3 regions of the Pseudomonas sp. GL_135 genome follow, and region 2 is predicted to be linked to each of the others. Evidence: riboswitches for the same ligand, from Rfam matches in the RefSeq annotation. Region 2 holds a riboswitch; each other region holds the start of a gene.

Region 1 (4,941 bases), 920 kb from region 2:
CCACTGACGCCTTCCCGGCTAAAGCCGGTCCTACAAGACCGTGTCATATCTCAATGAATGCACGCGGTCTGCTTTAGTGGGACCGGCTTTAGCCGGGAAGGGGTCTGCATGTACGCCCCCAAATTTGCAGTGTGACGCCTGGCGCTTTCCCGGCTAAAGCCGGTCCTACAGTTTGAGCCGGTCCTACAAGGGTTGGCCGGTCCTACAAGATTGCGGTTGCCAGCGCAAACGTCGCATGGGGGCTCTTTCGGCGGGGTATGGCCAGGGTCGCGGGCGAGCCGGTCAACCGCGTCGCCATCGCCAGCGCCGCGCTTTCTGCCACGCCGTAGCAGCCGGTGCGTTCAAAGGCGATGTCCGAGCGATGGCTCAGCTGTGCCTCGTAAGCCGCTAGATCATCCGCACTGAAGAACCCAATCGTCAGCCCCAAGCCATGGCCCAGTTCCAGCAATCCCGCCTCAGCCGACTTGCCGTCAATGGAGGCGAGGGCGGCAACGTCCTTTAGCTGAAGCTGACATTCGCGCAGACCATCCTCCATCAACTGCCGAAGCTCCAGCGCCGAACAGCCGCGCTGGCAGCCCAGACCGACCACCCACAGCGGTCGATCGCGCAACTCGTTCACAGAGCAGGGTTCAAACCGGCTTGCGTCGCGGGCATGCCACTACGACGAAACAGCCAGGCGCTGATCCAGCCCAGGGCAATCCAGAAAACCGCATTGGTCAGCAGCGACGCAATCTTGAATTGCGCTTCAAGGGCTTCCGGGGCGAGTGCCGAATGCACCGCCGGCTGAGGGGCGCCGACGATATGCGGCACCACCAGAATCATTGCGCCCACAACCTTCAACAGCCAGTGCCGGGCAAACACCATCAACGCCAACCCTGCAGCCGTGGAGGCAGCAGTGCCCACCCACCAGATCTGCCGTTGGGTCAGGTCCGCCGCGACGGTACCGGGCAGTTCGGGCGGCAGACCAAGAGTGGGCGCCAGCACAAACACGGCATAACCGGCCAATCCCCACAGCACGCCTTCGCGAGCACTCGTCGGCGTACGCAAGGTGTACAAGGCCGCCAGCATCAGCGCGAAACCGACCGCGACTACCAGATTGCCACCCGTGGTGGACAGCACGCGCTGCCAGCCGTCTTCAGGCTCCCAGGCTTCGGCGTCATGAACGTGGCCGGCCATCGCACCGTCGGCGTGCTCGTGCATCTCGGTAGCCGGAGCCTTTTCGTAGGTCTCCGCCTGCAGGATCAACGGCGCGACCGAGAAGCTCTGCAGCAGTGTCAACAACAGGGCGGCGAGCAGTCCGGTGAACCCGGCCGTTTGCGCAATTCGCTTGAACATGGCGGCAGGTCTCAATGGCAAGGGAAGGCGGAGCTGTGACGGGTGTCGTGTGCCGCGTTGTGCACCGCATCGATGTGGGAGAAACCGGCGAAGTACACCAGAAATGCACCGAGAAACATCGCGCTGACGGCGGCAACAAGGCGCTGGCTTTGCGTGGCAGTCACGGCCGTTGTGGTGTTGCTGGCGGTGCCGGACGTCTGGCGGGGTGTGCTGATGGACATGGCGCTTCCCTCTGAAGTGGTTTCAGCGGACGGAAAGGCGCAAAGACACCGCAGGCGAATGCCGGCAGTGCTCAACAGCGCCCGCCCACCGCGGGTTGTTATGGTGTGTTGTCGGGCCGGTCTCCGGGCTCGCGAGGGGCACATGCATCAGCCGTTACAGCCATCGTGCCTTCAAGAATCGCCTTCCCATATCGATGCCGACACAGTGGATCTGACTCTTCACTCGCTTACCGTTGCGGGGGCAGCACCGGACTGATGCACACCCGAAGGTCTGCACGCACCGGTTTCCCGTTTCACCCTGTGAAGGGCACCCGTAACAAGGTGTGTAGAAGACCACGCACGGTTCGAGTCGTCAATCTTAGGGTCATTCGGTGCGTCAATCGGCGCGGCAATCACTGCAACGGCGCGATTGACCGGCCTGCGGTCACTGCGTAGCCTTGCGCACTTGAGGTTCGCCGGCCGCCTTTTCATGTATCAAGGCCACCGGCGCTAAGAAGGGAATGCGGTTTCAAGCCGCAGCTGCCCCCGCAACTGTAAGCGGACAGTTTCATTGCACAGCCACTGCGCGAGCGGGAAGGCGCGATGAATGCCAGTCGCCTGACGATGCCTGTCAGCAACCGGACGCCGTGAGCCAGGAGACCTGCCTCGAATCGGACCGCCTGCAAGCGGCCGAGGAATTCCACTACAACCGGGCGGGGTGATCCGGTGGCGAATCGAACCGCGCGCCTGCTTCGGCCGGCCCTGCGCTGTTTTCGTCCTCGTTGCCCCGCCGCACGCCTGAGGGCAACCGATGAAAACACTGGCCAAACTTCCCGTCACCATCGTCACCGGCTTTCTCGGCTCGGGCAAAACCACCTTGCTGCGGCACATGCTCGACAACGCCGAAGGACGACGCATCGCCGTCATCGTCAATGAATTCGGCGAGCTGGGCATCGACGGCGACATCCTCAAGCAGTGCACCATCGGCTGTACCGAAGAAGAGGCCGTCGGTCGCGTTTACGAACTGGCCAACGGCTGCCTGTGCTGCACCGTTCAGGAAGAGTTCTTCCCGGTGATGCAGGAACTGGTCGCCCGCCGCGGCGACCTCGATCACATCCTCATCGAAACCTCGGGCCTGGCCCTGCCGAAGCCGCTGGTGCAAGCCTTTCAGTGGCCGGAAATTCGCAACGCCTGCACCGTCGACGCGGTGATCACCGTGGTCGACAGCCCGGCCGTGCTCGCTGGCACCTTCGCCGCGTTTCCGGATCAAGTCGACGCCCAGCGCAAGCTCGACCCGAACCTTGACCACGAATCCCCGCTGCACGAGCTGTTCGCCGACCAACTGGCCAGCGCCGATCTGGTCGTGCTGAACAAGGCCGACATGCTCGACGCCGATGCGCTGGCCGCCGTGCGCGCAGAAGTCGCCGAAGAATTGCCGCCAGCGGTAAAAATCGTCGAAGCGAACCGGGGGCAGCTGCCGATCAGCGTGTTGCTGGGGCTCGGCGCCGAATCCGAGCTGCACATTGATGGCCGCAAGACCCATCACGATCACCACGAAGGCGACGATCACGATGATCACGACCATGACGCCTTCGATTCCATCTCCATTACGCTGCCCCAGGCGGACGAATCGCTGTTGCTTGACGCGCTGACCCAGGCCGTCGTCCAGCACGGCATCCTGCGCGTCAAAGGCTTCGCTGCGATTCCCGGCAAACCCATGCGCCTGCTGGTGCAAGGCGTCGGCACGCGCTTCGACAAGCATTTCGACCGCGCCTGGAAGCCTGACGAAGCCCGGGAAACCCACCTGGTGCTGATCGGCCAGGAGCTGGACCCCGGCGTCCTCGAAGCGCAATTGCGCGCAGCTCTCTCAGCGATCAAAGGCTAACCATGCACCTGCTGCGCACTCAGCCCGGCGGCTTCGTTCCTGACGACAGCATCGCTGACCTGGGCCAGACCCCCGCCGAGCTGGTGATCCTGTGCAGCGCCGACTCGAATCTGGCCCTGCTGGCTGAAACCGCGCAGCAACTGCCGGGTGACTACCCGAGCCTGCGCCTGGCCAATCCGATGCAGGTGCAAAATCATGCATCGGTGGATTTGTACGTCGACGAGGTGCTGCGCCACGCCAAAGTCATCCTGATTTCCCTGCACGGCGGCATCGGCTACTGGCGTTATGGCGTCGAGCGGCTGGTGGAACTGGCGGCAAAGGGGGTGAAGCTGATTCTGGTGCCGGGTTGTGATCGCCCGGACCCCGAGCTGAGCGGCCTGAGCACGGAGTCTGCCGAAGACCGTGATCGGCTCTGGCATTACCTGCGTCAGGGCGGCAAGCACAACGCGCTGGCGCTGTTCAACTTCATCGCCACACGCTGGCTGGGCGGCGACTATCCCTGGGTCGAGCCGCAAACCTTGCCGCGCACCGTCATTTACCATCCGCAGAACACCAACGCCGATTTGGCCCGCTGGCAGGCCGATTGGCGCGCGGATCAGCCGGTCGCCGCCGTGCTGTTTTATCGCTCCCACTTGCAAGCGGCAAACACCGGTTTCATCGATGTGTTCTGCGAGCGCTTGTCGGCCCAGGGATTGAACCCATTACCGATCGCTGTCGCCAGCCTGAAAGAAGCCGGCTGCATGAGCGCGATACAGGATTGGCTCGACGAGGTGGACTGCGAGGTCATCCTCAACACCACCGGGTTTGCTCAATCGAACCCGGAAGCGCCGGATGTACGACCGTTTCGCCGGGACATCCCGGTCATTCAGGCCATTTGCGCCCAGGACAATGAACCCGCCTGGCGGGCAAGCGCCCAAGGGCTGGGCCCCCGCGACCTGGCGATGCACATCGCGCTGCCGGAACTGGACGGTCGCATCATCAGCCGGCCGATCAGCTTCAAGGACCTGGCCTGGCACAGCGAGCGCAGCCAGTCCGACGTGGTCTGCTACCGCGCCCAGCCGGGGCGCATGGATTTCGTCGCCGAACTGGCCCGGCGCTGGGTGCTGCTGGCCCGCACGGCCAACGCCGACAAGCGCGTGGCGCTTATTCTCGCCAACTACCCGACCCGTGACGGGCGCATCGGCAATGGCGTCGGCCTCGACACGCCGGCGGCCGCCCTGAACATCCTTAAGGCGATGCAGGCCGAGGGCTACCCGGTCGAAGGCTTGCCCGAAACCGGCACTGCGCTGATTCATGCCCTGCTTGGCGGTGTCACCAATGACCCGGACAGCCTCGATCAGCGGCCGTGCCATCAGAGCATGGCCATGGACGAGTACCTGGCGGCGTTTCAGGAGTTGCCTGAGGCCAATCGCGACGCCGTGATGGCTCGGTGGGGCGCGCCGCAGACAGATCCGATGTGTCGCGAAGGGCGGATGATGATCGCCGGCCTGCGTTTCGGCATGACCTTCGTCGGCATTCAAC
Region 2 (4,941 bases):
GCGCGTTCGGGGTCGGTGAAGGTGTGTTCAGTCATGGAGTCGCCTGTCCCGCGGTTGAAACGCAGCAGTCACCGGCAACACAGCCCTTGTGGGAGCGAGCTTGCTCGCGAAGGGGCCGAGCACCTGATACATCTTCAACGCCTGAAATACCGTCTTCGTGAGCAAGCTCACTCCCACAAGGAGCGAGTTTGCTGCTCGACGGCGCGGCGCGTTAGTGGCGAGCCAGCTCCCACTGAATGCGGCGATTGCATTGGCCAGGCTCATGGCAAAAACAGCGCCGCCATCGCCTGGGGATTGGAGGGGAAGTAGAAGTGCACGTACGACGCGGTCATGCGCCCTTCGCGGTACACCGCTTCGGCGCCGCGCCCGCCATTGGGGCTGAGGCCGCGGGCGATGGGGGTCAGTTCGGTGCTGGTCAGGGAGTGGTGATAGGTGTGACCACGCAGGGTGCCTTCCGGCAGTTCGACCGATTGCAGGGCCAGGGCTGCCAGACGCTTTTGCATCACGGCTTCGCCCTTGAGCAAGCCCACCCCTTCGGCGCGCTGGCCGTCGACATCGGTCAGGGCATCGAGCAGGTACAACATGCCGCCGCATTCGGCGAGCAAGGGTTTGCCGGCGGCGTGGTGCGCACGAATGGCGGCGAGCATGCTGTGATTTTCCGCCAGCGCCGTGTGATGCAGTTCCGGGTAACCGCCCGGCAGATACAGGCTGTCGGCGTCGGGTAAGTCGCGGTCGCGAATCGGCGAGAAGAAGGACAGTTCTGCGCCCATCTCCCGAAGCAGGTCCAGGCTGGCGCCGTAGAAAAACGCGAACGCCTCGTCATGGGCGATGGCGATTTTCACGCCGGCCAACAGCGGTTCAGCCGGCACGAACTCGGGTGCAGTAAAAGTCACGGCCGGCGGCAAGGTGGCGTCGCAGGTGCTGGCCAGCGCGGTGGCGGCAGCGTCGAGGCGCATGTCCAGGTCGTTCAGTTCGCTCGCCTGAACCAGGCCGAGATGCCTGCTCGGCAGCTCAATGCCGGTCTCGCGCGACAGCGCGCCATACCAGCGCAGGCCTTCGGTCAGACTGCCTTCCAGCAACTGCGCATGGCGCACCGTACCGACCCGATTGGCCAGCACGCCGGCGAACGGCAGATCCGGCTGATAGCGCGCCAGTCCCAGCGCCAGGGCGCCGAAGGTCTGGGCCATGGCCGTGCCGTCAATCACGCCCAGCACCGGCACGCCGAAGCGCCGCGCCAGGTCGGCGCTGGAGGGCGTGCCGTCGAATAAGCCCATGACGCCTTCGATGAGGATCAGGTCGGCATCGGCAGCGGCTTCCCATAACAGGCGCCGGCTTTCGTCCTCGCCGATCATCCACATGTCCAGTTGGTACACCGGATGGCCGCTGGCGCGCTCGAGAATCATCGGGTCGAGAAAGTCCGGCCCGCATTTGAACACGCGCACCTTGCGCCCCTGATTGCGGTGCAAACGGGCGAGTGCGGCAGTGACGGTGGTTTTGCCCTGACCGGACGCAGGCGCGGCGATCAATACTGCCGGGCAGTGCCGGGGTTGACGCTCACTCACAGTTCAATGCCTTTCTGGGCCTTGATGCCGGACTGAAAGGCATGCTTGACCACGCCGATTTCCGACACGGTGTCTGAAAGATCTATCAACTCCTGCTTAGCCCCGCGACCGGTGACGATCACGTGCTGCATTGGCGGGCGTGCCTGCAGGTCGATCAGCACCTGCTCCAGGTCCAGATAGCCGTGCTTGAGGGCGATGTTCAGCTCATCGAGCACGACCATACCGATGGAGGCGTTCTTGAGCATCTCCCGGGTCACGGCCCAGGCGGCTTCGGCGGCGGCGATGTCACGCTGGCGGTCCTGGGTTTCCCAGGTGAAGCCCTCGCCCATCACGTGGTAACGCACTTGTTCAGGGAAGCGGCGGAAGAACAGCTCTTCGCCGGTGCTGTGGCGGCCCTTGATGAACTGCACGACGCCGCACTGCATGCCGTGGCCCATGGCGCGGGCGAGCATGCCGAACGCCGAACTGCTCTTGCCTTTGCCGTTGCCGGTCAGCACCAACAGCAATCCGCATTCATTCGGCGCGCTGGAAATGCGCTCGTCCATCACCGCCTTTTTGCGCAGCATGCGCGCCAGGTGGCGTTCGTCACGTTCGGGGGATTCGCTCATCTCAGCTCTCCGCTTGAGGGCAGGTGTGGCAGACGGAGGGCTCGGGCAAAGACTGTCAGCAGGCACCGGACAAGGCCGGCCTGCAGCAGAGCATCGCCCTCCGTGATGCTGTTCGATGGATCAGGCCGGTCTCCGGACTCATGAGTTGCCACAAGCGTGGCAGGCCAGGCGCCTTCCCATGTTCAGCGAACACAGTGGCATCGTGCGTGGCCCAGACTCATTTACCGTTGCGGAGGCAGCGCCGGAATTGATCGCACGAGCAATCGCACCGGCTTCCCTGTTTCACCCTGTGGACCAACGAGGTCCCGGGCACCTGAAACATGGCGCGAAGGTTAGAGGGTTGACTGGGGAGCGTCAATCGAACCGTGGGCAGAGCGCCCACAGGTTTACGGGATTTCACCCTGAAAGGCACAGGTGTTCATGCAGCAACAGCCCATGGACACATTGACTCAGAAGCGACTATTGCCTGGCGAGGTTCGATGGCTGGATAACGCGCTTGGCATTCAGCCAGGCCTTTTGCCAATACGGCTTGTCGAGGCTGTCGAGTTTGACGGTGCCGCCGGTGGCTGGTGCGTGAACGAATCGCCCTTCCCCGACGTAGATGCCGGCGTGGCTGACGTGGGAGCCGCCGCCAGTGGCGAAGAACACCAGATCACCCGTCTGCAACTGGCTGCGGTCGATGTCGGGGCCACGCAGGGTGATCATCTCCCGCGTCGATCGCGGCAAGGTGATGCCCGCCGCATCGTGGTAGACGTAGCCGATCAGGCCACTGCAATCGAATCCCGAATCAGGCGTGTTGCCGCCCCAGCGATACGGCGTGCCAACGAGGCCGATCGCGCGCAACAAGACGTCGTCGGCGAGCGGTGAAGAAAACTGGGGAGGAGCGGAAACCACAGGCCGGTAGACGACCTTGCGCGGAGCGGGCGGTGGCGTGCTGGAACACGCGGCCAGCAGCACAGCCAGAGAGGCAACCATCAGGCGAACCGTTAACGACATAAACACGACAACCTGTGCGGGGTGCAGCTTACTTTGCCGAGAGCCGGGGTTGCGCGCAAGAGGGTCGAACCCTTTGCGCGCCCGGAATTAACGGTGTTGGCGCTTGATGGTAGTCGAAGTCATCGCGGTGGTGGTTTCAGGTACCGATGAGGGTGCCATGGCCAGTGCGCGTTTGGCTTCGATGAAGGTCTTGGCCCAGTAGGCATCGTCGAGGCTGTCGACACGGACGCCACCGCTGCGGCGGCTGCTGGAGTGGATGAACTGGTCATCGCCCAGGTAGATGCCCGCATGGCTGACACGACCGCGACCGGCGGTGCTGAAGAACAGCAGGTCGCCCGGCTTGAGGTCATTGCGTTTGATGAGGGGGGCATCGATGTTGATCATTTCGCGGGAAGACCGCGGCAGGCTCATGCCCGCCTCTTCACGGAAGAGATAACCGATGAAACCGCTGCAGTCGAAACCGGAGGTGGTCGACGTGCCGCCAAAGCGATAGCGAGTGCCTATCAAGGATTTGCCGCGTTCGAGGATGCTGTCAGCCAGAACGGGCAAGCGGTACGGCTTGTTGTCGGCAAACTGAGCGAGCTCGTCTTCGGTGGCGACTTCGTCATCCAGCACGGAAGAGGCGTAGTCGGCGCGCTTGGTAGCGGATTGAGCCGTGGCAGAGTCCCGGAACTGGGGGCTTTGCGACTGTTGTTGCGACGTCGGCATCTGGGCCGCGCAGCCGAACAACAGCGTTACGAGTGCGAGAGGCACGAGGGGTGCGAAGCGGTTTAGCATGTGCACGACCGTGGCTGAAGTGTAAAGAAGCCGAGACTATGCCCTCTATCGTACCCATTTGCAAATTCAATCGAAACAAATGTGACTTACGATGTCTTCCATCACTTCTAAGGCTCTACACCTCAGAAACGCATCCATATGCGCGGAATGATCGGTTGGCGAAGGGTTTATCTCGGCAGTAAAGCCTCCCATCACCCGAGCGCGCAGCATTGGCTCATGAATGTACGGAAAGCTGGCGGTGGTTCCGATGCTGAGCACAGCGTCAAAGCCTTTTGCCATCTCCCTCTCAAGCACGTTCAGTGCCAACTCCGGCAACATCTCCCCAAACAACACCACCGATGGCCGCAGAACGCCAGTACAGCTGGGGCACAGCGGTGGCAATGGCCGGTCGAGATGTTCGCTCAACTGCGGATCCTCGGCGCCACAAGATTGACAGTAGAGCGGCGCCAGCTGGCCATGAATTTCGATCAGCCGCTCTGGCGGACTGCCCGCCGCGCGATGATAGCCGTCGACGTTTTGCGTTAACACCCAGCACTCCGGCTTGCGCCGCTGCAATTCCGCGATGGCGTAGTGCGCCGCATTGGGACGTCCGCCCAGGCAAGCGCTGCCCAATTGTGCGATGTACTTCCAGCACAGCGCGGGATCACGACGCAGCATCGGGCCGGACAAGGCCATTTCGATGGGCAGGCCATCATCAGTCTCGCCGTTGTACAAGCCACCGACACCGCGATAGGTCGGCAAACCCGAATCCGCCGAGAGGCCGGCACCAGTGATGATCAGGATGCGTGTGGCATGGCGCAGGGCCGCGGCGGTTTGCAGCACCAAGGCCGGATCGACCACGGACGCGCTTACCAACCGAGGGTTTCTTTGAGGAAAGGAATGGTCAGCTTGCGCTGGGCCTGGAGCGAGGCCTGATCGAGTTGCTCAAGCAGGTCGAACAGCGCGCTCATACTGCGTTTACCGCGGGTGAGGATGAAATGCCCCACCTCATCGGTCAG
Region 3 (4,941 bases), 1.6 Mb from region 2:
CCGATCAACGCGCTCAGGGGCAGCAGCCGCCCATGGCGTACGCCGGCGATCAGCCTCACCGCATGGGGAATCACCAGACCGACGAAGCCGATGGAACCGACGATCGACACCATCACCGCCGTCATCAGCGCGGCGGTGAGGATCAGCACCGCCTGGACGCGGCGCACCGGAATGCCCAGCGAAGCCGCCGAATCGCTGCCAAACGTGAAGGCATCCAGCGCGCGCCGATGCCACAGGCACACCAGCAAACCGAGCACCACGACCGGCACCGACAGCGCCACCGACGACCAGCGCACGCCGCTGAGATTGCCCAGCAACCAGAACATGATCCCGCGGGCCTGCTCGGCATTGGCCGACTTGGTGATCAGGAAGGACGTCAGGGCGTTGAACAGCTGCGACCCGGCAATGCCCGCCAGGATGATCTGGCCGGCAGCGGTCTGGCCCCGCGAGGAGCGGGCGAGCAGGGCGACCAGCGCGAACGCGGCGATCGCGCCGGCAAACGCTCCGGTCGAGAGAGAAATCGTACCGGCGCCGATGCCGATGATCGCCACCAACACTGCGCCGGTCGACGCGCCCGCAGAAATACCCAGCAAGTAGGGATCGGCCAGCGGGTTGCGCAGCAACGATTGCAGGACCACGCCCGACACCGCCAGCCCTGCGCCGCAGGTGGCGGCAACGATGGCCCGGGTCAGGCGGTAGTTCCAGACGATGCCCTCGTCGATCGGGTCGAGGGGATAGCCTGCGGCCCACAGCTTGTTCGCCAGCACCTGAACGATCACCGGCAGGCTGATTGATGTCTCGCCAATCGCCACGCCCGCCAGCACCGCCAACGCCAGCAACGCGGCGGCCCAGGCACCGTGGCCGAAGATTCGGACGATGCTCGACCGGGGCATGCTGAATGACGTCATTGCGCTTGAGTGGCCTGAGCCAGTTGCTCGATGCCGTCAAACAGTCGCACGCTGGACTCCATGGCGCTGGCGTCCATGATCACGATGCGATTGTTTTTCACCGCATCCATATTGCGGGTGACCGGGTCAGAGCGGAGAAACGCCAGCTTCTTCTCGTGATCGTCGGCCGGGAAGCGGCGACGGTCCATGCGCGCGATGACCAGCACGGTCGGGTTGGCCTTGGCGATGGTTTCCCAGCCCACGGTCGGCCATTCCTCGTCGGAGTCGATGACGTTGCGCATGCCGAGGGTGTCGAGCATGAAATTGGGAATGCCCTTGCGCCCGGCCACGTAAGGGTCGACGTTGATGTCCGGGCTGGAAAACCAGAACACCGCCGAGAGGGGTGGATTGGCATGGGCTTTCGCCTGCGTCACCGCCTGGGCCAGCCGGGTTTGGTAACCCGTGATCAAGTGCTCGCCACGGTCCTGCACATCGAAGATCTGCGCCAGCTGTCGCAGGCTTTTGTACAGGGTGTCGATGCGGAAGGCTTCGAGGCGCGTGCCGTCGGCGCCCACCCGGTTGTTCTTGCCCTCGCAATCGGACGGCAGGATGTAGGTCGGGATGCCCAGATCGCGAAACTGCTCGCGGGTGCCGACGGCGCCCTGGGGCCCGACCATCCACTCAAACTGCACCGGCACGAAATCCGGGCGTTTGCCGATCACTGATTCAAAACTCGGCGCGTTGTCGGCCAGGCGCTCGATGCCGTCGTTGAGGGTTTGGTACTGGGGCAGCACGGGATTGAACCACAGCGAAGTGCCGATGACGTTCGGGCCCAGGCCGAGGGCGTAGAGCATCTCGGTGGCGGCCTGGCCAATGGTCACGGTTTTCTGCGGGGCGTGGGTGAAGGTCAGCGGTTCGCCGCAATTGTCCACGGTCAAAGGGTAGGCGGTCGACGCCGCAAAACCGGCGGTGGGCAAGGTCAGCGTGACGAGCAGGGCGGCGAGGCGGCGCAGCGGCATGAACAGCGATCTCCAGAAAGCCTGAGTGCTTGGCGAAGCAGGCGCTGGAAAGTCCACCCGACGGGCGCCCTAAGATGAGGGCGAGCACAGCGTGCGCGAGCGACGCGCGAACGGGAGTCCTTCCCCGGACACCCCGCCGGTGAATGAATATGCTGGCCGGCAGGTCTCCTGACTGGCGCATCATCGCCATGCTTCGGCCTTCCCGGGGTGACCCAGTGGCAAACAGGAAGCAGGGCTCAGCGCCTACAGTTGCGGGGACAGTTCCGTTTCAGCGCGCAGCGCGCTTGGGGATTCCCTATTAATTCCGAGTGGAAACCGGCGGCGGGGATACTAAACGATTCGGCGGGGAGAGGCGAATGCGGCGGCGGTGCATCGTTGGACCGAGCGACCTTCGACACCGGGCAGCAGCTGGACCGACGCAAAACTTTTGGGAGATGCAAACCTGTGGGAGTGACCGGGGTGGCGTTCCACCTTGCTCACGAAGAGGACAGTACATCCGCTAAATCTTCAGCGGCTGGAATGCAGCCTTCGTGAGCAAGCTCACTCCCACAGGGTATGTGTTTGCCATTCAATCTGGCGTGGGTCGGACACTGGGCGTTTAAAACTTGAACGGCCAACCCACGATCTTCTTCGGCCGTGGCGTCGAGTAGGTCCGCACTTTCGAGGTCTTCAACCCCAGACGCACCAGCGATTCGGCCAGCGCCACCGCTGCGGTGACGCCATCCACCACCGGCACGCCGGCACGGTCGCGGATGAGTTGATCCAGCCCGGCCATGCCGCCGCAGCCCAGGCAGATCACTTCGGCCTTGTCGCGGATCACCGCTTCGATGGCCTGCTCAACGATGGCTTCGACCGCACGCTCGGGCGATTCTTCCAGTTCCAGCACGCTCATGCCGCTGGCCCGCACCGACGCGCAACGCTCGTACACGCCGGCCAGCTTCAAACGGTCTTCGATCAGTGGCACGGTTCGGTCCAGCGTCGTGACCACGGCGTATTTATGCCCCAGCAGCATCGCCAGGCTGGCCGCGGCTTCGGTAATGTCCACCACCGGCACGTCGAGCAGTTCCTGCAAGCCCTCGCGGCCGTGCTCGCCGTAGCCGGCTTGAATCACCGCGTCATAAGCCCCTTCGTAGGACATGACCCGATCCATCACCGCAATGGCCGCCAGGTAACTTTCGAAATTGCCTTCCACTGACTCGGCGCCGAAGCGCGGGGTCAGGCCGATGATTTCGGTACCGGGGGAGGCCACGCTGCGGGCCTGTTCGGCAATGGTCTCGGTCATGGATGCGGTGGTGTTGACGTTGACGATCAGAATTCGCATGGACAGATCTCGCGCAGAAAACAAGGCCGGGCGTCTGGCCCGGCGTCGTTGCCCACGATATCAGTCTTTCATCGGCACGGGCGCCTGCAGGGCAATGAAGCCCTGATCGCGCATGGCCTGCCAGAAACCATCCGGCACCTGTGCGTTGAGCGCGGTGACGTCTTCGATGATCCGCGAGGGCCGGCTGGCACCTGGAATCACCGCTGCCACCAGCGGGTTGGCGAGGACGAACTGCAGCGCCGCCGACTTGATGTCGACCTGATACTGCCGGGCGATCTCCTGAATGTGCGCCACCTTGTCGAGCATTGCCGGCGATGCTTCCTGATACTCGAAATGCTTGCCGCCCACCAACACGCCGGAGCTGTAAGGCCCGCCGACCACGAACTCGGCGTTGTGCTGGCGGGCCTTGTCGAACAGCCGTTGCAGCGGCTGGTCATGGTCGAGCAGCGAATAACGACCGGCGAGCAGGAAGCCGTCGGGCTGGGCCTCTTCCAGGTCCAGGGTCAGTTCGCACGGCTCGACGCGGTTGACGCCAAGGCCCCAGGCCTTGATCACGCCTTCTTCGCGCAGTCGGGTGAGGGCACGGAAAGCGCCGGTGCGAGCGATGTTGAAATGCTCGATCCAGGCATCGCCGTGGGCGTCCTGGGCGACGTCGTGAACAAACACGATGTCCAGCCGATCGGTGTTCAAGCGTTTCAGGCTCGCTTCAATGGAACGCAGCGTGGCATCGGCGGAGTAATCAGTGACGATCTTGTTTTTCAGGCCTTCAGCGAACGGACCGCTGCGGGTCTCGGTGTCGATCTCGTCGGAAATCAGCCGACCGACTTTGGTGCTCAGGGTGTACGCGTCGCGGGGGACGCCGGCGAGGGCCTTGCCCAGACGCTGTTCGGACAGCCCGGCGCCGTAGATCGGTGCGGTGTCGAAGTAGCGAATGCCCTGGTCCCAGGCGGATTGAACGGTGGCCGCCGCTTCCTCTTCGTCGATGGTGCGGAACATGTTGCCCAGCGGCGCGGAGCCGAAGCCGAGGCGGCCGATGATCTTGTCGTGCAAACTCATGAGGGGTGTCCTGTGCGGTGGGGCGGGTCTGGATGTCCAGGCTGCATGGCGCTGCGCTCGCCTGGGCAAAGCAGCGCGATGAAACCGGCGAAGCTTCTTTACTGACTGTTGATTGCCCCAGGGGTTCTTCGGAATGCGCGGCGGTGGACTTTCACATGCCCGGCGAGCGGCTATCCTCAGCCCATGCAAATTTAGCTACGCGTGCGAATTTCAACATTTCAGATAGATACGTCGAGGCCACAGATTTGAGGGTTGCCCATAGCCTGTCTTTGCGGAGTGGCGTCCGACGCCTTCCCGGCTGAAGCCGGTCCTACGAAGGCGCCAGGGTCCTTGGTAGGACCGGCTTCAGCCGGGAAGAGGCCCGAATATCCACCCTCCATCTTCAGCGGCGCCAGCTTTCAGGGTGACTGCACAGCGAGGCCGCCGATGAGCGAGCACATTATTCATTTCCACTGCGGGGTCGATCAGGCGAGCACCGAGCATTTTCGTGATCGCTGCCTCGAAGCCCTCGGCAAGGGCGCGACCGGGTTGCTGCTGAATCTGTCGACCGCTGGCGGCAGCACCGCGCTGGGATTCACCCTGTACAACTTCCTGAAGTCCCTGAAAGTGCCGATCCGCGCACTGAACAGCGGCAACATTGAATCCATGGGCATCGTCA

Evidence for each region. A riboswitch is a leader RNA that binds a small molecule or an ion and turns the genes downstream of it on or off. The one in region 2 is predicted to bind cobalamin.
Region 1: another riboswitch for cobalamin. It lies ahead of cobW (cobalamin biosynthesis protein CobW); the one in region 2 lies ahead of cobO (cob(I)yrinic acid a,c-diamide adenosyltransferase).
Region 3: another riboswitch for cobalamin. It lies ahead of AC3ISG_RS13575 (ABC transporter substrate-binding protein); the one in region 2 lies ahead of cobO (cob(I)yrinic acid a,c-diamide adenosyltransferase).

Annotation. Positions count from the first base shown of each region.
Region 1 covers NZ_CM174408.1:2,372,120-2,377,060, forward strand. Annotated here, with positions in the region: gene AC3ISG_RS10570 (cobalamin biosynthesis protein) at 203-619, opposite strand; gene AC3ISG_RS10575 (CbtA family protein) at 616-1,335, opposite strand; gene AC3ISG_RS10580 (CbtB domain-containing protein) at 1,347-1,556, opposite strand; cobalamin riboswitch at 1,654-1,886, opposite strand; cobalamin riboswitch at 1,988-2,218, shown strand; gene cobW (cobalamin biosynthesis protein CobW) at 2,347-3,420, shown strand; gene cobN (cobaltochelatase subunit CobN) at 3,423-4,941, shown strand, end outside.
Region 2 covers NZ_CM174408.1:1,450,745-1,455,685, reverse strand. Annotated here, with positions in the region: gene bluB (5,6-dimethylbenzimidazole synthase) at 1-35, opposite strand, end outside; gene AC3ISG_RS06595 (cobyrinic acid a,c-diamide synthase CobB) at 261-1,562, opposite strand; gene cobO (cob(I)yrinic acid a,c-diamide adenosyltransferase) at 1,559-2,170, opposite strand; cobalamin riboswitch at 2,277-2,502, opposite strand; gene AC3ISG_RS06585 (C40 family peptidase) at 2,630-3,166, opposite strand; gene AC3ISG_RS06580 (C40 family peptidase) at 3,254-3,943, opposite strand; gene AC3ISG_RS06575 (NAD-dependent deacylase) at 4,010-4,783, opposite strand; gene hda (DnaA regulatory inactivator Hda) at 4,792-4,941, opposite strand, start outside.
Region 3 covers NZ_CM174408.1:3,066,656-3,071,596, reverse strand. Annotated here, with positions in the region: gene AC3ISG_RS13580 (FecCD family ABC transporter permease) at 1-893, opposite strand, end outside; gene AC3ISG_RS13575 (ABC transporter substrate-binding protein) at 905-1,906, opposite strand; cobalamin riboswitch at 2,048-2,241, opposite strand; gene AC3ISG_RS13570 (aspartate/glutamate racemase family protein) at 2,505-3,227, opposite strand; gene AC3ISG_RS13565 (aldo/keto reductase) at 3,288-4,283, opposite strand; gene AC3ISG_RS13560 (ATP-dependent Clp protease proteolytic subunit) at 4,710-4,941, shown strand, end outside.